2 linked regions of the Tsuneonella mangrovi genome follow. The protein of the gene in region 1 interacts with the protein of each later gene in a pairwise test. Links are inferred from orthologs where the notes say so. Each region holds a gene or a part of one and is shown in the gene's direction. Other genes may lie near its edges.

Region 1 (15,645 bases):
TGCGCGGAAATGGCGGCGGCCCGCTCGGCCAACCGCGCAACCGCATCGCGGTGGATGGCGGGCGATGTCGCGAGCACTCCGAACGCGCGTGGATCGCGCTTGTTGTAGCCGAGCGGCTTGCCGAAAGCGTCGGTCACCGCTGCCCCCGCTTCGCGCGCGATAAGCGCGGCGGCGGCAACGTCCCACTCCCAGCCCCAGCGAAGCGTTGCGACGAGATCTGCCTCGTCTGCGGCGACCATCGCCATGCGCAGAGCAATCGAATTGGGCTTGTCGACAATCACGAGATCGGCATCGATTTTCGGCACGGCATCGGCGGGTACGCGAGAGCCGGCGAAGTCGCGGCGGGTCGATGCGACCAACCTTCGGTCGTTGCGCCAGCTGCCCTGCCCGGCCACGCCGACCCAGTGCTCTTCGCGCGCGGGGGCATCGAGCACCCCGATCAGCGGTCGATGTTCGCTGATGAGCGCGATTGAAACAGCCCATCCGGGCCTGCCGCGAATAAAGTCGCGGGTGCCGTCGATAGGGTCGACCAGCCAGATCAATCCTTTGCCGAGCCGCTTGGGATCGTCGGCGGTTTCTTCGCTCAGCCAACCTGCCGCGGGGAGCAAGGCAGACAGCTCGCGTTTGAGGAACGAATCGACCGCCATGTCGGCTGCCGAAACCGGATTGCCGGGGTCCTTTTCCCAGCTTTCGAGCGAATGACCGGCACCAGGCCACATATCATGGGCAATGCGCCCCGCTTCGCGGGCAATTTGTCCTAAGCGCTCGGTGTCGATCACCCTATCGCTTTTGGGGCTGCACCGCACCCTTTTCAAGCATACGAATCCATGCTTAGGCGCGCACAAACCTCCATCCCGACCATTCCCGATTGGACCAGACACCCCATGAACATCCACGAATACCAGGCCAAGGAACTGCTGGCGAAGTACGGCATCGGCATCCCGACGGGCTATCCGGCCATGTCGATCGAGGAAGCTGTCGAAGGCGCGAAGAAGCTTCCGGGGCCGCTTTATGTCGTCAAGGCGCAGATCCACGCCGGCGGGCGCGGCAAGGGCAAGTTCAAGGAATTGGGAGCCGATGCCAAGGGCGGCGTCCGGCTTGCCAAGTCGATCGACGACGTGAAGCAGGATGCCGAGGAAATGCTCGGCAACACCCTCGTCACGGTGCAGACCGGCGAAGCAGGCAAGCAGGTCAATCGGCTCTACGTCACCGACGGAGTCGATATCGCCAAGGAATACTACCTCTCGCTGCTGGTCGATCGCGGCTCGGGCCGTGTGGCGATGGTCGTGTCCACCGAAGGCGGGATGGATATCGAAGCGGTCGCGCACGATACTCCCGAAAAGATCACCACCATCACGATCGATCCGGCGCAGGGCTTCATGCCGCACCACGGCCGGGCGGTGGCGTTCGCGCTCAAGCTCAAGGGCGACCTCAACAAGCAGGCGCAGAAGCTGGCAAAGCAGCTCTACACCGCGTTCATGGAACTCGACTGCGCCATGCTCGAGATCAACCCCCTGGTGGAAACCAAGCCTGATTCTTCTGGGGCCGCCAACCTGCTGGTGCTCGACACCAAGATGAGCTTCGATTCGAACGCGCTCTACCGCCACAAGGATGTCGAGGCGATGCGCGACGAGACCGAAGAAGACCCGGCCGAAGTCGAAGCGAGCCAGTACGACCTCGCCTACATCAAGCTCGACGGCAATATCGGCTGCATGGTCAACGGCGCGGGGCTCGCGATGGCGACGATGGACATCATCAAGCTCAACGGCGCGTTCCCGGCCAATTTCCTCGACGTGGGAGGCGGCGCCACCACCGAGAAGGTGACCGCAGCGTTCAAGATCATCCTCAAGGACCCGGCGGTCGAGGGTATCCTGGTCAATATCTTCGGCGGGATCATGAAGTGCGACGTGATCGCCAACGGCATCGTCCAGGCGGCGAAGGACGTGAACCTTTCGGTCCCGCTGGTCGTGCGCCTCGAAGGCACCAACGTGCAGCAGGGCCAGGACATCCTCAACAACTCGGGGCTGCCGATCGTCAGCGCCGACGATCTCGGCGACGCCGCGAAGAAGATCGTCGCCGAGGTCAAGCAGGCTGCCTGAGCAACGCTTGACGTTTACGTAAAGGTGAGTTAGGGCGCGGAGCAATTCAGGCCGTGCCCTCAATGAAGGAACAGAAGCGATGAAAATCCTCGTCCCCGTCAAGCGGGTGATCGACTACAACGTGAAGCCGCGCGTCAAGGCGGACGGCACCGGCGTCGATCTCGCCAACGTCAAGATGAGCATGAACCCGTTCGACGAAATCGCGGTCGAGGAAGCGCTGCGAATCAAGGAAGCTGGCAAGGCCGACGAAGTGATTGCGGTCTCGATCGGCCCGGCCAAGGCGACCGAAACGCTGCGCACTGCGCTGGCGATGGGGGCAGACCGCGCGATCCTGGTGCAGACGGATGACGAGGTCGAACCGCTGGCAGTCGCCAAGATCCTCAAGGCAATTGTCGAGGCCGAGACCCCAGGTCTCGTGATCCTCGGCAAGCAGGCGATCGACGACGATTCGAACCAGACCGGCCAGATGCTCGCCGCGCTGCTCGGCCGTCCGCAAGGCACCTTCGCCAACACCGTCGAAGTCGACGGCGATTCGGTGACCGTTAAGCGCGAAGTCGACGGCGGTCTCGAAACCGTGAAGCTTGCGCTTCCCGCGATCGTCACCACCGACCTGCGCCTCAACGAACCGCGCTACGCTTCGCTGCCGAACATCATGAAGGCGAAGTCCAAGCCGCTCGATACCAAGGCCCCCGCCGACTACGGCGTCGACACCGCACCGCGCATCAAGACGCTCAAGGTTACCGAACCGCCGGTCCGCCAGGCGGGCGTGAAGGTCGCCGACGTCGACGAGCTGGTCGCCAAGATCAAGGCCCTCGGGATCGCCTGATCCCGTCACCGCAAGCACTCAATTCAAGGACGCCAATCGATGAAAACTCTCGTTCTGGTCGAACATGACAACGCTTCGGTGAAGGACGCCACGTTGTCGGCCGTCACCGCCGCTTCGAAGCTCGGCGAAGTCCACCTGCTGGTCGCCGGCTCGGGCTGTGCCGGGGTGGCGGATGCCGCCGCCAAGATCGCCGGGGTGGGCAAGGTCCACCTGGCCGACGATCCGGCCTACGCGCACCAGCTGGCTGAAAACGTCGCGCCGCTGGTGGCGGACCTGATGGGTCACCACGATGCGTTCCTCGCGCCGGCCACCACCACCGGCAAGAACATCGCCCCGCGCGTCGCCGCGATGATCGACGTGATGCAGCTGTCCGACATCATCGGGATCGAAGGCGACAAGACCTTCACCCGCCCGATCTACGCCGGCAATGCGATCGCCACGGTCGAATCGAGCGATCCCAAGCTGGTCATCACCGTGCGCGGCACCGCGTTCGAGAAGGCTGCGCCCGAAGGCGGCAGCGGCACCGTGGAAGCCGTCAGCGGACCGGGCGATGCCGGCACAAGCAGCTTCGTCGGCAGTGAAATCGCCAAGAGCGAGCGCCCCGAACTCACCAGCGCCAAGGTCATCGTGACGGGCGGCCGCGCGCTGAAGGACGCCGAGACCTTCAAGGAATACATCTTCCCGCTGGCCGACAAGCTCGGTGCAGCGGTCGGCGCGAGCCGCGCGGCGGTCGATGCGGGCTATGTCCCCAACGATTACCAGGTCGGCCAGACCGGCAAGATCGTCGCCCCGGAGGTCTACATCGCGATCGGCATTTCGGGCGCGATCCAGCACCTTGCCGGCATGAAGGACTCCAAGACGATCATCGCGATCAACAAGGACGAAGATGCGCCGATCTTCCAGGTCGCCGACGTTGGCCTCGTGGCAGACCTGTTCAAGGCGGTGCCGGAACTCACCGAAAAGCTTTGATTTCACGCATTTGATCGGGCACCCTTTGGCCTCGAAGTAGAGGTCAGGGGTGTGCGATGCGCTTTCTATTTGCTTTGCTGATGGCGGCGATCGCCCAGCCAGCGTTGGGCGACGACGGGGGGACAAAGCCGACCACGCTCGAACCGGTTAGCCCCTGGAGCCTCGACTACGCCGAGACCCACTGTCGCCTTTCGCGTCTGTTCGGCGACAAGGACCACCCGACAGTCTTCTTTCTCGAGCAGTACTATCCCGATTCGACGTTTAGGTGGGTGGTCGGCGGACCTAAGGTCGGCAACATCGCCAGCGGGGCAGAAGTCCGCTTCCAATTCGGTCCAGGAGCAAAAATCTCTCAGTTGGGCTACACCAAGCTTGACCTCGGAGACTTCGGCAAAGGGTTTTCGACACAAGGGCCTGAGGTCACAGAGTCGGAACCGCTGATGATCAAGGATGACGGGGCGAAAGGCGACGATCAGTCAAAAGAGCCCCAAAGCCAAGCAGTCGCAGGCATCCCTCATCTCAAATCTGAGATCGGTCGTTCGATCGACTGGCTCGCCCTTGAACCCAATTCCGGAAATGAAGTTCGTCTCTCCCTCGGAAATATGCAAAAGCCCTTTGAGGCGATGAATCAATGTACCGAGAATTTGGCTTCTCATTTTGGAGTCGATGTCGCAGCCCAAAAGGTCCGGAGAAAAGGACCAATCTGGTCCAATAGAATGGACGTTATTCCGATGCTCTTTGCGGCGCATCCTCTCGAGTTGCCCAGAGGAGGTCCAAAGGCGACCTTCACCCTTATTCTATTGATTGATGCGAACGGCAAGCCGACGAATTGCCAGATGATTCCGATGACCGCAGAGTCAAACAATTGGGACAAGGAACTCGCCTGCAAGATTTTGGCTCGCCGAGCCAGTTTCGAACCGGCAATCGGCGCGGATGGGGAACGGCAAGCCTCGTTTTACGGGACTCAGGTTAGTTTCGTTCTACGCTAATAGCCGCTTCCCGTCGCAGCAGCTGCACTTCGTCGCCATCCGGCAAGGTAGCCAGCCGCGTCGGTGCGAATCCCAGCTTGCGCGCAACGCCCAGTGATGGCGCATTTTCCGGGGCGATCATGCACATGATCTCCTGCGACCCATGTTCGGCATCGAACCAGTCGAGCACCGCGCGCATCGCCTCGGTCGCGTATCCCTTGCCGACATGGCCGGCAGCGAAGATCCACCCGGCTTCCGGCTTGTCGTCCATGTCCTCGCCCAACCCGCGATACGAACGGAACACGCCGCAATTGCCGATCACTTCGTGCTGGCCGCGCAAGCGAACCATGAAAAAGCCATAGCCCCACAGGAACCAGCTGCCCGCCCCGCGCTGGAATCGGGTGACGTGTTCGGCGCGGACCGTCGTCGGGCCCAGGAAGCGCCCCGTCTCGGGATGCGAGACGATCGCGAACATTTCCGCTTCATCGCTGGGGCGCGGCAGCCACAGCTCCAACCGATCGGTCACCACAACCGGAGCGCGCACTTCGCTCTTGATCACAGGAACCAATCCAACGTGTAAATCGCGAGCCCGACCAGCCCGCCCACGAGCGTGCCGTTCATGCGGATGAACTGGAGGTCGCGGCCGACGGCACCTTCGATCCGGTCGGTAACTGTGCGCGCATCCCACCGGCGTACCGTTTCCGACACCAGCTGGACGATCTGGCTGCCGTAGCGGCTTGCGATGCCGACTGCGGTACGGCGCGCGAAACGGTTGATCTGCGCTTGCAGGCGGACGTCTTCCTGCAGGTTGCGTCCGAGTTCGGCGAGCGTTTCGCCCATTTGCCCTGACAGGCCACCATCGCCATCGCGTGCAGCGAGGATCAGCGAGGCACGCAACCGCTCCCACACCCCCAGCCACCATGCCGCCACCGCCGGGTTGTCGAGCAAGTCGCGCTTGGTCTTTTCCACCCGCGCCCGCAGCTCGGCATCCTCCTGCAAGTCGACCGCGAGCTTCGCCAGGCCTTCGTCGAGCTTGGTACGAATCGGGTGATCGGGCTCGACAAGAACTTCCGCCAGCAGCTTGTAGAGCCCGTCGATCACGGAGTTGGCGAGCCGTTCGTCGAGACCCGTCCAGCGCACGATTGCGTTGGCGCGCTCGTGGATGATCTGGCGAACCATCTCCTCGTTCGCTTCGAGCGTGATCCCGGTCCAGCGGATCGCCGAATCGATCAGCGGCAGGTGGCGCTTATCGGCAATCGCGGCGTCGAGCATCTGACCGAGCAGCGGGGCCACATCGACCCGTTCAGCGAGCGACTTGAGCCCGCCACGCACTTCGGTCCCGAGCCGCTCAGGCTCGAGCGATTCGAGAAATTCGGCGAACAGTTCCGCCGCGCCGGCCCGGATCCGACCGCCGCCACCGGCACGGTCCGCAGGCCCTGCGAGGTAGTCACCCAACGAACGCGCCAGGTTCATATCGCTCATGCGCCGCGCAACCACCACAGGGGTCATGAAATTGTCCTGCAGGAACTGCGCCATCGTGTCGGCGATGCGGTCCTTGTTCGCCGGGATGATCGCGGTGTGCGGGATCGGCAGGCCAAGCGGGCGGCGGAACAGCGCGGTCACTGCGAACCAGTCAGCCAGCCCGCCGACCATCGCCGCCTCGGCAAATGCCCGCACAAATCCCCACGCGGGGCTGAGATGGAGCAATTGCCCGCTGGCTACGAACAGCGCCGCCATCGCCAGCAGCAAGCCAGTGGCGGTGCGACGCATTCCGCGCGCACGATCGGGTATGGCCACTGTGCCCCTCATGCGCTTCCAACGCGTGGGGGGAGTCGGGGTTTCACCGCTCACTCAGCAGGCAGGCCTTCGTCGAGTTCGCGACCGCGGTGGGGAGGCAGGTGTTCATCGCCCGGGGTGTAGGTCAACAAACGAGTGCGCAGCCAGGGTCCAAGGCGCTTCTCGAACCCGTCAGCCAGGCTGAACCCTGCCGGAATCAGCACCAGCGTGAGCACCGTCGACAGCAACAAGCCGCCGATCACCACCATGCCCATCGGCGCGCGCCAGGCTCCGTCGCCCGATAGCGATAGCGCGGTCGGAACCATGCCCGCGGTCATCGCGACGGTTGTCATCACGATCGGCTGCGCACGCTTGTGGCCCGCATCGAGGATCGCCTGCCGCTTGGGAACCCCGGCCGCCATTTCCTCGATCGCGAAGTCGATCAACAGGATCGAGTTCTTGGCGACGATCCCCAGCAGCATCAACAGGCCGATATAGACCGGCATCGAAATCGGCTGCCCGACGAGGGCCAACGCCAGCAGGCCTCCGAGCGGGGCCAGCAGCAGAGATGTCATGTTGACCAGCGGGGACACGAAGCGGTGGTAGAGCAGCACCAGCACCGCGAAGACAAGCAGGATTCCGCTGACCACCGCGACCATGAAATTCTGGATCATCTCGGCCTGCCACTTGTCCTGGCCAACCGCCTTGTTGGAAACTCCGACCGGCAGGTTCTTCATTACCGGGAGCGCATTGATCGCTTGCATGACCGGCCCCTTGACCGCTCCCGGGCCAAGATCGGCCCCGACGACCACGCGGCGCGACTGGTTGTAGCGCTGGATCTGGGTCGGGCCCGCACCGAAGCGGATTTCCGCCACGCGCGAAAGCGGGACGGTGCCGCCGCTTGCGGTCTGCACAGGCAGGTTTTCGATCGTCGCGATGTCGCGGCGCGATTTCTCGGGCAGGATCACACGGATCGGTACCTGCCGGTCGCTGAGTGAGAACTTGGCCGCGTTCTGGTCGATCTCGCCCATCGTGGCGATGCGGATCGTCTGGCTCAGCGCTGCCGTTGTTACACCCAGCTGGGCGGCCAGGTCGAAGTGCGGCACGATCAGCAGTTCGGGCCGCTGGAGGTCAGCCGCAATCCGCGGCGCGACCACGCCCTTGATCCCGCGCATCTCGTCGACGAGCTTCTGCGCCGTTTTGTCGAGCAATGCCGGGTTGCTGCCCGACAGCATCACCGTGAGGTCGCGCCCGCTGCCGCCCCCACCGCTGTTCTGCGACTGGAAGCTGACGCGCGCGTCGGCGATGTTCTGGAGCGTGGGGGTCATCCGGCGCTCGAATTCGACGCTGGTATCGTCGCGCTCGCTCGCCGGGACGAGTGAGACATACAGGGTTGCGCTGCCTTCGGAGATACCTTCGGTCACCCGCTCGACCTCGGGCTGCTTGCGCAAAATCGCTGCGACCTCGTCGGCCACCTTTTCGGTTTCCCAGATCGTCGTTCCCGGCACCATCTCGACCGACACCTGGCTGGTGTCCTGGTTGATCGAAGGCTGGAACTGCTGCGGCAACCCGGCAAACAGCGAAACCGTCATGACAAGGGCATAGATGCCCAGCCCGAAGGCATAGAGCCGGTGGTCTCGCATCCGCGCGCGGGTCCGCGCCCCGAGATTGTGCATGTACTGCCCAAAGGCACCCATCGTGCCGAGGACGAAGGTCAGTCCCTTGGCGACCAGTATGCCCGCGCCCAGCATCGCGAACGGAGCCACCATCGCTGCCGGAATGAGCGGGATGCCGATTCCCGAGAGGATCTTGAACACGAAAATCCCGGCGATCACAGCCACCACCGCGATCGCAATCGAAACGACCAGCACGATCGGATAGTACCACCACCGCGCCGGTTGTCGCTCGATGCCGGCCAACATCGCGTCCGACTTTGCGCTGTGCAGCGTCCAGCGCAGGACCGACATATAGCGGTCCATCAGCCAACCCTCGCCGTGCGCGGCCTTGCCGTGCGCCTTGAGGAAATAGGCCGCGACCATCGGCGTGATCATCCGGGCGACCGCAAGGCTCATCAGCACTGCGGCGACGACCGTCAGCCCGAACGCCTTGAAGAATTGACCCGAGATACCCGGCATCAGCCCGACCGGCAGGAACACCGCGACGATCGAGAAGGTGGTCGCTACCACCGCGAGCCCGATTTCGTCAGCCGCGTCGATCGACGCCTGGTACGCGCTCTTGCCCATGCGCAAGTGTCTGACGATATTCTCGATCTCGACGATCGCGTCATCGACCAAGACGCCCGCCACCAGGCTCAACGCCAGCAGCGACAGCGAATTGAGCGTGAAGCCCAGCAAGTCCATGAACCAGAAGGTCGGGATCGCCGACAGCGGGATCGCGATCGCGCTGATCAAGGTTGCGCGCCAATCGCGCAGGAACAGGAACACCACCACGATCGCGAGGATCGCGCCTTCGATCAGCGCTTCCATCGAACTGGTGTATTGCTGTTCGGTATAGACCACTGGAGTGAACAGTTCGGAAAAGTGAACTCCCGGGTTGTCGGCCTCGATCTGCTTGAGCTTGGCGAGCAAGTCGTCGTGCACTGTCACATCGGACACGTTGCGCGCGCGCTGGGCGAAGAACGATACCACCTGACGCCCGTTGACCTTGCCGATTCGGGTCTGCTCCGAATTCCCGTCGTAGACCGAAGCGACATCGGACAGCTTGACCGTGCGCCCGCCGCCAAGATTGATCTGAAGATTGCGCAAGTCGTATGCAGTGCGCGCATTGCCGAGCACGCGGACCGACTGGCGCGAGCCGGCGATCTCGGTCTTGCCGCCTGCGGCGTTGATGTTCATCTGCCGCAGCGCCGAGTTGAGCGAACTGGCGGTAACCCCCAGCGATTGCATCCGCGCCGGATCGAGCACGACGCGGATCTCGCGATCGACGCCGCCGTTGCGGGTGACGGATGCCATCCCTTCGATCGACAGCAGGCTCTTGGCGACAGTGTCGTCGACGAACCAGCTGAGCTGTTCCATCGTCATGTCGTCGGCCTGTGCGGAGTAAACTCCGATAAACCCGCCGCCGTTGATCTCCAGCTTGCGGACCTGCGGCTCAAGGATGCCGTTCGGCAGATCGCTGCGAATCTGGTCGACCGCGTTCTTGACCTCGTTGGTCGCGGTGTCGGGATCGGTCCCGATAGTGAAGTTGACGATCGTCTGCGAGGAGCCTTCGCGCGCGGTCGAACTGATATCCTCGACTCCGCTGACCGAACGTACCGCGGCCTCGACCTTCTGGGTGATCTGGGTTTCGATCTCAGTCGGGGCGGCACCCGGCTGGCTGACCTGCACCATCACTGCCGGGAACTGGATGTCCGGCATGTTGGTGATGTCCATTCGCGAGAACGACAGGAACCCGGCCACCAACAGGCCGGCGAACAGGACGATCGGTATCACCGGATTCCGGATCGACCATGCGGATATGTTACGCAGCCCCATCGACCGCGCCTTACTTGCTCAGCTCGGGCTTGATCTTGTCCCCGGGATTGAGGAACCCGCCCGCCCGCAAGACGATCCGTTCGGAGCCGGTGAGGCCGCTGGTCACGGCAATCCCGGTGGCGGTCACCAGCCCGGTCGTCACTGCGCGCCGCTGGACCTTGTCATCCTTGCCGACCACGAACACGTAGTTGCCCTTGGTATCGGTCATGATCGCCGATTCGGGCAGCAACGGTGCAGAAACCGTACCGCTGCTGAGGGTTGCGGACGCGAAGCCGCCAGGACGCAGGCCGGGAGCGTAAGCCAGCGCAATGCGCGCCTCGCCCTGCCGCGACTGCGCGTCGATCGTCGGGGCGATCTGCCACACCTGCCCGCTGAACGTCTGGCCGCTACTGACCGGGATGACCTTGGCCAGAGAGCCGACGTGGACCTTGGCGAGATCTTCCTCTCCGAGCATCGCATTGAGCTCCATCTCGCCGTGCTTGGCGATCGTGAACAACGGCGAACCGCCTGCTCCCACCGTCTGGCCCGGTTCGACGTTGCGCGTCAGTACGAGGCCACCTTCGGGCGCGAGAATGTTGAGCCGCGCGGTGCGGGCCTGCAATTCGGCGAGCGAAGCCCGCGAAGCCTGCAGTTGTGCTGCAGCCGAATCGCGGGTCGAGGTCAACCGGTCGATGTCGGCCTTGGAAATGAACCCGCGATCGACCAGCTTGAGACCGCGATCGAGATTGGCTTGCGCCAGGTTGAGGTTGGCCTGCATCACACCGACCTGCGCGCGGGCACCGGCAACCTGCTGGACCTGGACCGAGCGGTCGATCACCACCATGACCTGCCCCTTGCGGACCCAATCGCCTTCATCGACCGGCACCGACACGACGCGGCCGCCTTCGCCAACCGAGCTGACCGGGATTTCGCGCCGGGCAGCCAAGGTTCCGGTCGCTTCGATTTCACCGTCGATCGTCGTGTGCCCGGGTTGGACGACAGAAACCACCGGCACTTGGCCAGCGGGAGGCGCGGCAAGCTCGCCGGCCTCGTCGCTTCCGTGATGAATGAAGAAATAGAGCAGCGCCATCAGCACGACGGCGGCAACGACTGCGATGATCGCGAATCGACGCCGACGCGCCTGCTCGGCCGCCGCTTCCTGTTCGCCTAGGGTCATGACCGCGCCGCTTTCGGGCGCGACGGTCGATTCATAGTTCATTCGCTGTGCCCTGTCGGCCCCGTGAGTGTGTTACACGCATAGGTCACCTAGCGCAAGCGCCGGACCTCCCAATGGCGCATAGACTTGCGTGTCGGTTCGGGCAATCGGCCACTCGACGGGCGACATGGGCACCCGACGAGCGTCATGAGGCGTGCTCAGCTCTCGATTCGCCAGATTTCGAGGCTGCCGTCACCGCGCACCCGCACCGGGTTCATCCACTTCGGTGCCTTGTCCGCGAGGATATCGGCCATCAGGCCATGCGGGCTGCCTTCACGATAGAGCTGGGGTTCATTGAGATCGGGGCAGATCGCGACGTAGCGGGTGCCGCGTTGCACCAATGTGCCATGCGCATCATCTGGTGTCGCCAGGAACGTGGCAATCGTCACGTGCATCGCCTTTGCACCGCGGTGGTGGCCGCTGGCGATGACGGTCTGGCGGGTGCGGTAGAGCAACTCCGGAGCGATATCGAGCGGCGAGAGAATTTCTCCACGAGGTAGCTTGTCGAGCACTCGCGCGCCTTGGGCGAGGTCGCAGTCCGAAACCTTCGGGGGAGCGAGTGCGGGATCCTCGCTGCCCAGCGCCGCGAAGGCGCGCGCGGGGACGACCAGCCCGACCAGCGTCACCGGCGCGGTCGGGACCAGCGCCACCGCGATGCTCGCGAGCGCGAACGAGCGGCGGGCGGGATTGCGGACGCTGCGCAGCGCGATCAGCCAGCGACGCACCTGCCAGCCGATCGGAACGGCGGCGAGCGCCCCCAACACTGCGCCTGCGCGAGCCACCAGTACGGCAATTGCGAACGAGGCCAACAGCATCAGGCCATAGTCTTGCCACCAGCGGCGGGCCGAACCGGACGAAAGACGCGCCAACTGCAGCGTAGCCCACAGCGAAATCACTCCAGGGACCAGGATCCCGGCAGCGGTCGAGATGTCCTGACGCCAGATCGGCAGGCCTTCGGTAACATTGGCGTACCAGTATTTGTCGACCAGCGGATCGAGCCCGATGAATGCCCCGCTGGTGCATTGCGGGGCGACCAGCCACAGTATCGCCAGCGCCATCGCTGCCAAGCCTCCCAGTCCGGCGAGCCGCACGGCGACGGGCGGGTTGCGCAACCGACCAAGCGCGGTCGCGCCGAGCGCGCCGGCGACGAAAATTCCCACGTGGATCGGCGAAATGGCGTCGCAATGTTCGATCACGTCGGCGGTCCCGCGCGTGGCGGCGAACAGGATAACGCTCGCTGCGCCGAGGCCTTGTATGGTCGCGACGAACCAGGTGCTTTCGCCGTCCTCGCGCAGCCAACGCAGCGCGGCAACGCCGCAGATCGCTGCGGCCAAGGGCAAGCCCTCGATCGAGATCGACAGCCATGTCGCGAGCGCAGCGCCGACCACCCACCCGCCGATCCGCGGGCTTCGCGACATCAGCGCATTGACCGCAACGAGCGCGCAGACGATCTGCCAGCCGTGATGGTCGATCCGCAGCGGGCGGAGCTGCGCCATCACCGGAACCGACATCGCGAACGCCACGCAGACGTAGAAAATGTCGTCGCGTTCGAGGTGGCGCCAAGCGAAGCGCGCAAGCAAGACCATCGCGACGCCGAAAGTCACCAGCGGCACAAAGATCAGCGCGAACCCTTCCGCGCCGCCTTCACCGAGGAACGGGCGGGCGAGGAGGATCGCCAGCGCTATCGGGACATCGACCAACCGCGACCAGTGCATCGGCACGCCGCCATCGGGCGCGTCGAGACGGTGCTGGACGAGATCGTACCAGCCTTGGCCCGCGAGCAGGTCGCGCACTTGGACCAGTCGAAGCGTGTCGTCGGGATCGGGGAAACGCCAGTGGGCGATCGCCCCGGCGCTCGCGAGGATAAACAGTGCGCACACCGCCAGCCACCCCAGCGCCAGCCGGCCATAGAGCTGGCGCGGCATCGGCCCGGCATGGCCGTGAGGCACCGGTTCGCTCATGCCCGAATTCCGGGTGCGCGGAAGATCAGGTGGTTGCGCAGCAGCCAGGTGGTCGCGAAACTGGCGACGATCGCCACCAGCTTGGCGATGCGCGGATCGAACCCGGCCAATCCGCCAAGCCCGACGATCGCAGTCGTCAATCCCAGGCCGAGGAGGGCGGAACCGACGAAAAGCGCTTTCTGGCGGGTGCGTTCGGGCCCGCGTTCGGCAACGCTGTCAGTGAACACCGCACGGCTCGAAACGAGCCAATGGGCGACGATACCGAGCGAATAGCCGATCGCCGAGGCGATCGTCGCGGCGATCCCGAGCGACAGCAGCAGCAGGAAGCTGCCCATGTCGATCCCGAGCGCGATCACACTCGCTGCGCCGTAGCGGACGACGCGCTGGTCACACATCCGGATAATCGCCTGAACCATCGCCGGGTTCATACCTTCAGGAGAACGGCTGGCCGGGAGATGCGCATCACGCCGCCTCGCGTCCGTCCTTGATCCGTTCGGGGACGTCGCGCACCGATGCGAGTGCAGCCGCCTGGTCCGGGGTCGGCGCGACAGTGGTCTCGCGAGCGGGCAGCGCCTTTTCCGCGCCTTCGTCGCCCGCTTCGTGATATTCGGCATCTTCGTTGACGCACCAGGTATCGTAGAGCCGCTTGCCGGCGAGGATATTCTCCACCGTCAGCATCGCGGTCATCATCGCATGGTCCTGGTTGTTGTAGCGATGCATCCCGTTGCGCCCGACCAAGTGCAGCGTCGGATGCTTGGCCTCCAGTTCGCTACGCATCGCCTCGACGTTCTCGGCGTAAGTCTCGTCGTAAACCGGGTAGGCCTTTTCCTGGCGCACCACCGTGCCGCCGCGGACCTTCGCCGGATCGAGTAGGCCGAGAATGTCCATTTCCTTCGTCGCCAGCGCGACCAGGTCGGCGTCGTCCATCGACCACAGCCCGTCGCCTTCGAAGCAGAAATACTCGAGGCCGACGCACGCCATGTTCGCATCGGGCACCATCTCGGGCGACCAGCTGCGGAAGTTCTGCACGCGGCCGACTTGCACCTTGCTGTCGTGGATGTAGATCCAGTTGTCGGGGAACAGGTCTTCGCCTTCGACCATCAGCGCCACGGTCAGGAAATCGCGGTACTTGAGGTCGCTCGCCTGTAGCGTGCTTTCGGGCAGCGGGTGCAGGCGCCGCGCCAGCTGGCGCATCGGGGCGGAGCTAATCGCATGGGCCGCGCGGATTGTGGCTTTGCCCTCGGGTCCGTTGGCGGTGAGGCGCCAGCCGCCCTGCCCGTCAGCCGCGAGTTGGTCCATTGCGTGCCCCATCAGCACCTGGCCCTTGCCGCTGGCAACGATCTTGTCGCGCGCAGCATCCCACATCATGCCCGGGCCGAGCCGCGGGTAGCGGAAGGTTTCGAGCAGAGTCTTCACCGCCTGCCCGTCGTTGGGCTTCTTGTTGAGGCCAAGGCTGCGCTTGAGCCCGTCGATCACCGCGCCCCACAGGCTGAGACCCTTGATCCGCTGGGCCGCCCAATCCGCGCTCATTTCGTTGCACGGCATTCCCCACACCTTCTCGGTGTAGGTCTTGAAGAAGATCGAATAGAGCTTCTTGCCAAACTGGTTGCTGGTCCAGTCTTCGAAGCTTTTCACATCGCGCTTGGGGAATACCTTCGACCAGGCATAGCTCGCCATACACGCACTCGAGCGCAGTATTCCGAGGTTCCACAAGGCCTCGAACGCGCGCAGCGGATAGCTGTAGAATTTGCCTTCGTAATAGATGCGGCTCATTCGCGGGCGCTGGATGAAATCGTCCGGCAGGATCTCGTTCCACAGGTCGACGACAGCTGCGCTCTTCGAGAAGAACCGGTGCCCCCCGATATCGAAGCGGTAGCCATCATGCTCGACCGTGCGGCTGATGCCGCCGACATAGGTCGCATCCTGCTCGATGATCGCGACCGACTTGCCGGCCTTGGTCAGCAGGTAACCTGCCGTCAGGCCTGCCGGCCCGGCGCCGACAATGGCAACGTCTACCTCGATCTCGTGCGTGTCCGCAGTTGTCATTGAGCCCCCCGTCTTGCGTTCTTGTCGGGGAGTGAAGGAAATTGGTTAGGAGAAGGTAAACGGACGGCGGAAACAGCGATGGTTTCCGGAGATTTCGTGCGCTCCGGGCCCGCGCTGCGTCGTCAACTGCGCAGGCTGGCAGCGCAATCCGGTTCGGTCAGCAGCGCGGGGCACTGGATCCGCGCTGCGATCAGCGCCAGGTCGCGCAAGGTAAAGGTATCGTCGAACGCGATCCCGAATTCGTCTTCGCTACGCCAGCGCACCCGGGCGCGAACCTCCGGCAATGCATTGGTGACGAGCCTTACCGGCTGGGC
Region 2 (8,392 bases), 750 kb from region 1 along the record:
CGTCCTGTTCGACATCGCCGAGGGCATTCCGCAGGGCAAGGCGCTCGACCTGTCGCAGTGCGGCCCGATCGAAGGGTTCGACGCGAAGATCACCGGCACCAACGATTATGCCGATATCGCCGGGGCGGACGTGATCATCGTCACTGCCGGCGTGCCGCGCAAGCCGGGCATGAGCCGCGACGACTTGCTGGGCATCAACCTCAAGGTGATGAAGTCGGTCGGTGAAGGCATCAAGGCCAACGCACCCGACGCATTCGTGATTTGCATCACCAACCCATTGGACGCGATGGTCTGGGCGCTGCGCGAATTCTCGCAGCTTCCGCACAACAAGGTGGTCGGCATGGCGGGCGTGCTCGACTCCGCGCGCTTCGCCACCTTCCTCGCCTTGGAATTCGGCGTCAGCGTCAAGGACGTGAACGCCTTCGTCCTCGGCGGCCACGGCGACACCATGGTCCCCGTCACCAGCTACACCACGATCAGCGGCATACCGGTCAACGACCTGGCCAAGATCAAGGGCATCGACCCTGCGCGCATCGACGAAATCGTCCAGCGTACCCGCTCTGGCGGCGGCGAGATCGTCGGCCTGCTCAAGACCGGCTCGGCCTACTACGCCCCGGCCACCAGCGCCATCGCCATGGCCGAAGCCTATCTCGGCGACCAGAAGCGCATCCTGCCCTGCGCCGCATATGTCGAAGGCAAGTACGGCCTCGACGGCCTCTACGTCGGCGTCCCCGCCGTGATCGGCGCGAACGGCATCGAGGATGTGGTCGAAATCGAACTATCGGACGAGGAAGCGAAGAACCTCAAGGTCTCGACCGACGCGGTCGAGGAACTGCTGGTGGCCTGCAAGGGGCTGGATAGCTCGCTCGCTTGATTGCCATTCTGGCACCCTATTTCACAAGAGGCTGATCAATGAGCATTCTCGTCGACAAGAACACCAAGGTCATCACCCAGGGGATGACCGGCGACACCGGCACGTTCCACACCCAGCAGGCGCTCGATTACGGGACCCAGATGGTTGCCGGTGTGACCCCGGGCAAGGGCGGCACCGAACACATCGGGCTTCCGGTCTACGACACGGTGAAGGAAGCCAAGGATGCGACCGGCGCGACCGCCAGCTGCATCTACGTGCCGCCGCCGTTCGCCGCGGACTCGATCCTCGAAGCGATCGACGCGGGCATCGAGCTGATCGTGACCATCACCGAAGGCATTCCGGTGCTCGACATGGTCCGCGTGAAGCGCGCGCTCGACGGATCGAACAGCCGCCTGATCGGCCCGAACTGCCCCGGCGTGCTGACGCCGGGCGAATGCAAGATCGGCATCATGCCCGGCTCGATCTTCAAGAAAGGCTCTGTCGGCGTCGTCAGCCGTTCCGGCACGCTGACCTACGAAGCCGTGCACCAGACCACGATGGTCGGCCTCGGCCAGACCACCGCCGTCGGCATCGGCGGCGACCCGGTCAACGGCACCAACTTCATCGACGTGCTCGACCTGTTCCTCAAAGACGACGAGACCAAGTCGATGATCATGATCGGCGAGATCGGCGGCAGCGCGGAAGAAGAAGCCGCCGAATTCATCGCCCACAAGGCCAAGCAGGGCATCCGCAAGCCGATGGTCGGGTTCATCGCCGGACGCACGGCACCTCCGGGCCGCCGGATGGGCCATGCGGGCGCGATCGTATCGGGCGGCCAGGGCGGCGCGGAAGACAAGATCGCTGGGATGGAGGCGGCGGGCATCCGCGTGTCGCCTTCGCCCAGCGAACTCGGCACCACGCTCGACGCGCTGCTGAAGGAACTCGCGTAAACACTCTCTCCTCCCCGGAGGCCTGATATGGGCAACGAAGCACACGATTTCCTCCCCGAGCTCACCGACCAGGACGGGCCGCAACCCGGCCCGAGCTGGAGCAACCCGCGCTGGCCGCTTTTCGGCGGCGAGAGCGAGGACGAGCTGACGCAGGCGCTCGACCCGACGGCAATGAAGTTGGCGGTGAAAGCCGCGGCGGCAAAGTCGGGCAAGGCGATGGACGAGAAGGCGGTCGAACAGGCGGCCGACGATTCGATCCGCGCGATGATGCTGGTGCGTACCTACCGCGTGCGCGGACATCTTGCCGCCGATCTCGACCCGCTGGGCCTGTCGACCCACGAACTTCCCGCCGACCTTACGCCAGAATACCACGGCTTCACCGGCGCGGCGCAGCAACGCCCGGTCTATGTCGGCGGCACGCTCGGTCTCGAATGGACGACGATTTCCGAGCTCGTCGCGATCTTGCGCCGCAACTACTGCGGCAAGGTCGGCTTCGAATACATGCACATTTCCGACGTGGAGGAGCGGCGCTTTATCCAGGACCGGATCGAAGGTATCGACGCGGTCATCACCTTCACCCCCGAGGGAAAGCGCGCGATTCTCGCCGCCGTGATCCGCGGCGAGCAGTACGAGGATTTCCTCGGCAAGAAGTACGTCGGCACCAAGCGTTTCGGCCTCGACGGCGGCGAATCGATGATCCCCGCGCTCGAAGCGGTGATCAAGTACGGCGGCCAGCTCGGCGTGCGCGAGATCATCTACGGCATGGCGCACCGCGGACGGCTCAACGTGCTCGCGAACGTGATGGCCAAGCCCTACAAGGTGATCTTCCACGAATTCTCGGGCGGCAGCGCCAATCCGGAAGATGTCGGCGGGTCGGGCGATGTGAAGTATCACCTCGGCACCAGCACCGATCGCGAGTTCGACGGGATCAAGGTGCACATGAGCCTGGTCCCCAATCCCAGCCACCTGGAAGCGGTCGACCCGGTTGTGCTCGGCAAGACCCGCGCACAGCAGGCAATCCGCGACGACCTGAAGAAGCACGAGCAGGTCCTGCCGGTGCTGATCCACGGCGATGCGGCGTTCGCGGGCCAGGGCATCGTGTGGGAATGCTTCGGCTTTTCCGGGGTGCGCGGCTACAACACCGGCGGTTGTTTGCACTTCGTGATCAACAACCAGATCGGGTTCACCACAAGCCCGAAATTCGCCCGGTCGAGCCCTTACCCGTCCGACGTCGCCAAGGGCGTCCAGGCACCCATCCTCCACGTTAACGGCGACGACCCCGAGGCGGTGACCTTCGCCTGCAAGCTGGCGATCGAATACCGCCAGCTGTTCGGCCGCGACATCGTGATCGACATGTGGTGCTATCGCCGCTTCGGCCACAACGAGGGCGACGAGCCGAGCTTCACTCAGCCGCTGATGTACGACCGCATCCGCCAGCACCCCAAGGTCAGCGTGCTCTATTCGGGCCGCTTGCTGCAGGAAGGCATGGTCAAGGAAGGCGATGCCGACACCATGCGCGAGGAGTTCCGCGCGCATCTCGACGAGCAGTTCCAGGCGGCCGACAACTACGAACCCAACCATGCCGACTGGTTCGGCGGGCGCTGGGCGGGGCTGAACAAGCCGGTCGATCCGGAGGAGGCGCGACGCAACGTCGACACCGCGATCTCGCGCAAGCTGCTCGACAGCCTCGGGCGGACGCTGACGACGGTCCCCGACGACCTGACGATCCACAAGACGCTCGGCCGCGTGCTCGACGCCAAGCGCAAGATGTTCGACGATGGCGAGGGGTTCGACTGGGCCACCGCCGAAGCGCTCGCTTACGGAAGCCTCGTGACCGAAGGATACGGCGTGCGCCTGTCGGGCCAGGATTCGGGCCGCGGCACATTCAGCCAGCGCCACGCGGTGTGGGTCGACCAGACCGACGAGCGCAAGTACATCCCGCTATGCCAGCTGCCGCACGGCAAGTTCGAGGTCTATGACAGCCCCTTGAGCGAATACGGAGTGCTCGGCTTCGAATACGGCTTTGCGCTCGCCGACCCGAAAACTTTGGTGCTGTGGGAAGCGCAGTTCGGCGATTTCGCCAACGGCGCGCAGATCATCATCGACCAGTTCATCGCCAGCGGCGAAGCCAAGTGGCTGCGCGCCAACGGCCTGGTGATGTTGCTGCCGCACGGATACGAAGGCCAGGGTCCCGAACACAGTTCGGCCCGGCTCGAGCGCTACCTGCAGTTGTGCGCCAACGATAACATCCAGGTGTGCAACATCACCGTTCCGGCGAACTACTTCCATGTGCTGCGCCGCCAGATGCTGCGCCCGTTCCGCAAGCCGCTGATCATCATGACTCCCAAGAGCCTGCTGCGCCATCCGATGGCGAAGAGCAGCGTCGAGGAGTTTATCGGCGAGAGCCACTTCAAGCGGATCATGTCCGACACTGCCGAGATCGCGGACAAGAAAGTCCGACGGTTGGTGCTGTGCAGCGGCAAGGTCGCGTATGACCTGATCGAGAAGCGCGACGCGGAAGGGCTCGACGATGTCTCGATCGTCCGGCTTGAACAGCTCTATCCTTTCCCCGGCGAACCGCTGGCAATCCGGCTCAAGCGGATGACCGGCCTCAAGGAAGTGATCTGGTGCCAGGAAGAGCCGAAGAACAACGGTTCGTGGTTCTTCGTCGAGAGCAAGATCGAAGCTGCGCTCGATGCGGCGGGCCACAAAGGCATGCGTCCGCACTATGCCGGGCGCGACGTGGCCGCTTCGCCTGCCACCGGCCTCGCCAAGCGCCACGCCCAACAGCAGGCCGCGCTGGTCAATGCCGCACTCGGCCTCGAGGGCGGTGAACAGCCACCACGCCCCAAGCGCAAGACCGCGCCCCGCAAGAAACCCGCCTGAGGAACAGGAAGCACGATGTCACAGGAAGTCAAAGTCCCCACGCTGGGTGAATCGGTCACCGAAGCGACGATCGGCGAATGGCTCAAGCAGCCGGGCGATCCGATCGCGGTCGACGAACCGATCGCCAGCCTCGAGACCGACAAGGTCGCGGTCGAAGTGCCCTCCCCCATCGCGGGTGTGATGGGCCAGCAGAAGGTCGCCGTCGGCGATACGGTCGAAGTCGGCGCGGTGATCGCCACGGTCGAGGAAGGCGGCGCGGCTGCTGCCCCGGCGAAGGCCGCCGCTCCCGCGCCAGCTCCTGCGGCTCCCGCGAGCAGCGACAACGAGACGATCGAGGACACCGTGCCCGCACAGGCCAAGATCCACGATCCGGAAAGCACCCAGACGCTTTCGCCTGCGGTGCGCCGCGCAGTGCTCGAACACGGGGTCGACCCGACGCAGATCAAGGGCACCGGCAAGGACGGGCGGCTGACCAAGGAAGACGTCATCGCCGCCGCCGAAGCCAAGAAGGGCGGCAGTGCGGCGCCCGCTGCGGCAGCTGCCTCCGCTTCGGCCCCTGCAGCAACCGCGACCGCTCCGGGCCGCAACGAGGAACGCGTCAAGATGACGCGGATGCGCCAGACGATCGCCAAGCGCCTGAAGAGCGCGCAGGACACTGCTGCCCTACTGACCACCTTCAACGACTGCGACATGAGCGCAGTCATCGAAGCGCGCGAGAAGTACAAGGACGTGTTCGCCAAGAAGCACGACATCAAGCTCGGCTTCATGTCGTTCTTTGCCAAGGCGGCATGCCTTGCGCTGAAGGACATCCCTTCGGTCAACGCCCAGATCGACGGCGAGGAGATCGTCTACTTCGACTACGTCGATATCTCGGTGGCGGTGAGCGCGCCCAACGGGCTGGTCGTCCCGGTGGTGCGCGATGCCGACAAGAAGGGCTTCGCGCAGATCGAGAAGGACATCGCCGATTTCGGCAAGCGCGCGCGCGACGGCACGTTGACGATGGAAGACATGAAGGGCGGCACCTTCACGATCTCCAACGGCGGCGTGTTCGGCGGCCTGATGAGCACCCCGATCATCAACCCGCCGCAGAGCGCCGTGCTCGGCCTCCACCGCATCGAAGACCGTCCGGTCGTGCGCAATGGCGAGATCGTGATCCGCCCGATGATGTACATCGCGCTATCCTACGACCACCGGCTGATCGACGGCCGCGAAGCGGTGACTGCACTCAAGACCATCAAGGAAGCGATCGAAGATCCCACCCGGATCCTGATCGACCTCTGAGGAACGAATAATGGCTGAATACGACTACGACGTCCTCGTCATCGGTGCCGGGCCCGGCGGCTATGTGGCCGCGATCCGCGCGGCGCAGCTGGGGCTGAAGACCGCCTGCGCCGAGGGGCGCGAGACGCTCGGCGGCACTTGCCTCAACGTCGGCTGCATCCCTTCGAAGGCGATGCTCCATGCCAGCGAGTATTTCGAAGCGGCGAGCGGCGGCGCGATGGCGGCGATGGGGATCGACGTGACCCCCAAGCTCAACCTGCCCAAGATGCACGAGCAGCGCCTCGACGCGGTTGGCGGGCTGACCAAGGGCATCGAGTTCCTGTTCAAGAAGAACAAGGTCGACTGGAAGAAGGGGTACGCCAGCTTCGTCGATGCGCACACCGTCGAAGTCGGCGGCGAGAAGGTCACGGCCAAGAACGTGGTCATCGCCACCGGTTCCTCGGTCGCCCCGCTACCAGGGGTCGAAGTCGACAACGCCAAGCAGGTCGTGGTCGATTCGACCGGCGCGCTCGAACTGGCGAAAGTGCCCAGAAAGATGGTCGTAATCGGCGGCGGCGTGATCGGGCTCGAGCTCGGCTCGGTGTGGCGGCGGCTCGGGGCGGAAGTGACCTGCGTCGAATTCCTCGACCAGATTCTGCCGGGCATGGACGGCGACGTGCGCAAGGAAGCCAACAAGATATTCAAGAAGCAGGGGATCGTGTTCAAACTCGGCACCAAGGTCACCGGCTGCACCGTCAAGGGCAAGAAGGCGACGCTGACGCTCGAACCGGCCGGCGGCGGCGATACGGAAACGCTCGAAGCCGACTGCGTGCTGGTCTCGATCGGGCGCAAACCCAACACCGAAGGGCTCGGGCTCGACAAGATCGGCCTCGAAACCAACCGGCGCGGGCAGATCGAAACCGACCACGATTTCCGCACCAAGGTGGACGGCGTGTGGGCAATCGGCGACGTGATCCCCGGCCCGATGCTGGCGCACAAGGCCGAGGACGAAGGCATCGCCGTGGCGGAGAACATCGCCGGGCAGACGGGCATCGTGAACCACGACGTGATCCCCAGCGTCGTCTACACCTGGCCCGAGATCGCCGGGGTCGGCCTGACCGAGGAAGCAGCCAAGGATCGCGGTGCGGTCAAGACCAGCAAGTTCCCGATGATGGCCAACAGCCGGGCGAAGACCAACCACGAGCCCGACGGGTTCGTGAAGGTCATCGCCGATGCGGAGACCGACCGTGTGCTGGGCGTGTGGTGCATCGCAAGCGTTGCCGGAACGATGATCGCGGAAGCCGCGGTAGCAATGGAATTCGGCGCGACCAGCGAGGATATCGCCTACACCTGCCACGCACACCCGACGCATTCCGAAGCGGTCAAGGAAGCCGCTATGGGCGTGCAGGGCAAGCCGATCCATATCTGAGCGAACACAGGGACTGCGACAACGGGTTTGACGTAGCGGGCGGATTGCGCCCATTCCTGCGACAAAAGCAGGAGAGAGATGCGTGATTCCCAAACTGACCAGTGAACCCGGCGCGAGCGAAGTCGCCGCCCAGGTCCGTTCCGGCGCGCTGTCGCCGCTCGAAGCGGTGGAGGCGTGCATCGCCCGGATCGAGGAACTCAACGGCCCGCTCAACGCGGTGATCGTGAAGGACTACGACCGGGCGCGCGAAGCCGCGAAGGCGCTGGACGGTCAATCGGCCGAAGATCGTCCGCTGTTCGGCGTGCCGATGACCGTGAAGGAAAGCTTCAATGTCGCCGGGCTGCCAACAACCTTCGGGCACCTTGAATTCAAGGACTACGTCGTCGCAAACGATTCCCGCGTGGTCCGGCTTCTCAAGGACGCAGGGGCAATCATCGTCGGCAAGACCAACGTCCCGCCCGATCTTGCAGACCTGCAATCGAACAACCCCGTTTATGGTCGCACCAACAACCCGCACGACCACTCGCGCGTTTCAGGCGGCTCGTCGGGCGGCTCAGCGGTCGCGCTGGCATCGGGCATGGTACCCGCCGAATACGGCAGCGACATCGGCAGCTCGATCCGCAACCCGGCGCACTTCAACGGGGTGTTTGGGCACAAGCCGACCTTCGGGTTGATCAGCCGCCGCGGGCACGCACACCCGGCTGCGGGCGGGCGCGACGTGCACGACGGGCCGCTCTCTGTGGCCGGGCCGCTCGCGCGCTCGGCGAAAGATCTTGAGCTGCTGCTCGACGTGACCGCCGAACGACCCCTGCTGCGCAAAGCGAAGGCGCTCAAGGACATGCGCTTCCTTGCCCTGATCGAGCACCCGGTGAGCGAAGTCGATGCGTCGGTGCGCGATCCGATCGAAGCTGCGATTGCAATGATTGAAGCCGCCGGGGCGACGGTCAAGCGCAAGAGCGACCTTCTGCCCGACCTTGCCGAGCAGCACGCCAACTATATGCGGCTGCTCAACAC

What was found.
Region 2: the proteins of sucC (region 1) and sucD interact in binary tests that used the Escherichia coli proteins (3 or more experiments, as listed by UniProt). The link is inferred for Tsuneonella mangrovi from one-to-one orthologs.

What each region holds. Positions count from the first base shown.
Region 1 is NZ_CP022889.1:1,840,826-1,856,470, reverse strand. Bases 94-2,991 are described here. They hold sucC (ADP-forming succinate--CoA ligase subunit beta), read left to right. Parts: upstream 94-884; coding sequence 885-2,099; downstream 2,100-2,991. Other genes in these bases: CJO11_RS09080 (electron transfer flavoprotein subunit alpha/FixB family protein), read left to right, coding at 2,965-2,991; CJO11_RS09085 (electron transfer flavoprotein subunit beta/FixA family protein), read left to right, coding at 2,179-2,925; CJO11_RS09095 (3'(2'),5'-bisphosphate nucleotidase CysQ), read right to left, coding at 94-779. In the rest of the region: more of CJO11_RS09095, read right to left, coding at 1-93; more of CJO11_RS09080, read left to right, coding at 2,992-3,894; CJO11_RS09075 (hypothetical protein), read left to right, coding at 3,951-4,880; CJO11_RS09070 (GNAT family N-acetyltransferase), read right to left, coding at 4,861-5,418; CJO11_RS09065 (DUF445 domain-containing protein), read right to left, coding at 5,415-6,668; CJO11_RS09060 (efflux RND transporter permease subunit), read right to left, coding at 6,707-10,129; CJO11_RS09055 (efflux RND transporter periplasmic adaptor subunit), read right to left, coding at 10,140-11,327; CJO11_RS09050 (hypothetical protein), read right to left, coding at 11,483-13,285; CJO11_RS09045 (GtrA family protein), read right to left, coding at 13,282-13,701; CJO11_RS09040 (NAD(P)/FAD-dependent oxidoreductase), read right to left, coding at 13,748-15,331; CJO11_RS09035 (PilZ domain-containing protein), read right to left, coding at 15,454-15,645. UniProt on the Escherichia coli protein: Succinyl-CoA synthetase functions in the citric acid cycle (TCA), coupling the hydrolysis of succinyl-CoA to the synthesis of either ATP or GTP and thus represents the only step of substrate-level phosphorylation in the TCA.
Region 2 is NZ_CP022889.1:1,101,055-1,109,446, forward strand. Bases 1-2,857 are described here. They hold sucD (succinate--CoA ligase subunit alpha), read left to right. Parts: upstream 1-912; coding sequence 913-1,803; downstream 1,804-2,857. Other genes in these bases: mdh (malate dehydrogenase), read left to right, coding at 1-874; CJO11_RS05425 (2-oxoglutarate dehydrogenase E1 component), read left to right, coding at 1,831-2,857. Outside these bases: more of CJO11_RS05425, read left to right, coding at 2,858-4,689; odhB (2-oxoglutarate dehydrogenase complex dihydrolipoyllysine-residue succinyltransferase), read left to right, coding at 4,705-5,970; lpdA (dihydrolipoyl dehydrogenase), read left to right, coding at 5,981-7,378; CJO11_RS05440 (amidase family protein), read left to right, coding at 7,461-8,392. UniProt on the Escherichia coli protein: Succinyl-CoA synthetase functions in the citric acid cycle (TCA), coupling the hydrolysis of succinyl-CoA to the synthesis of either ATP or GTP and thus represents the only step of substrate-level phosphorylation in the TCA.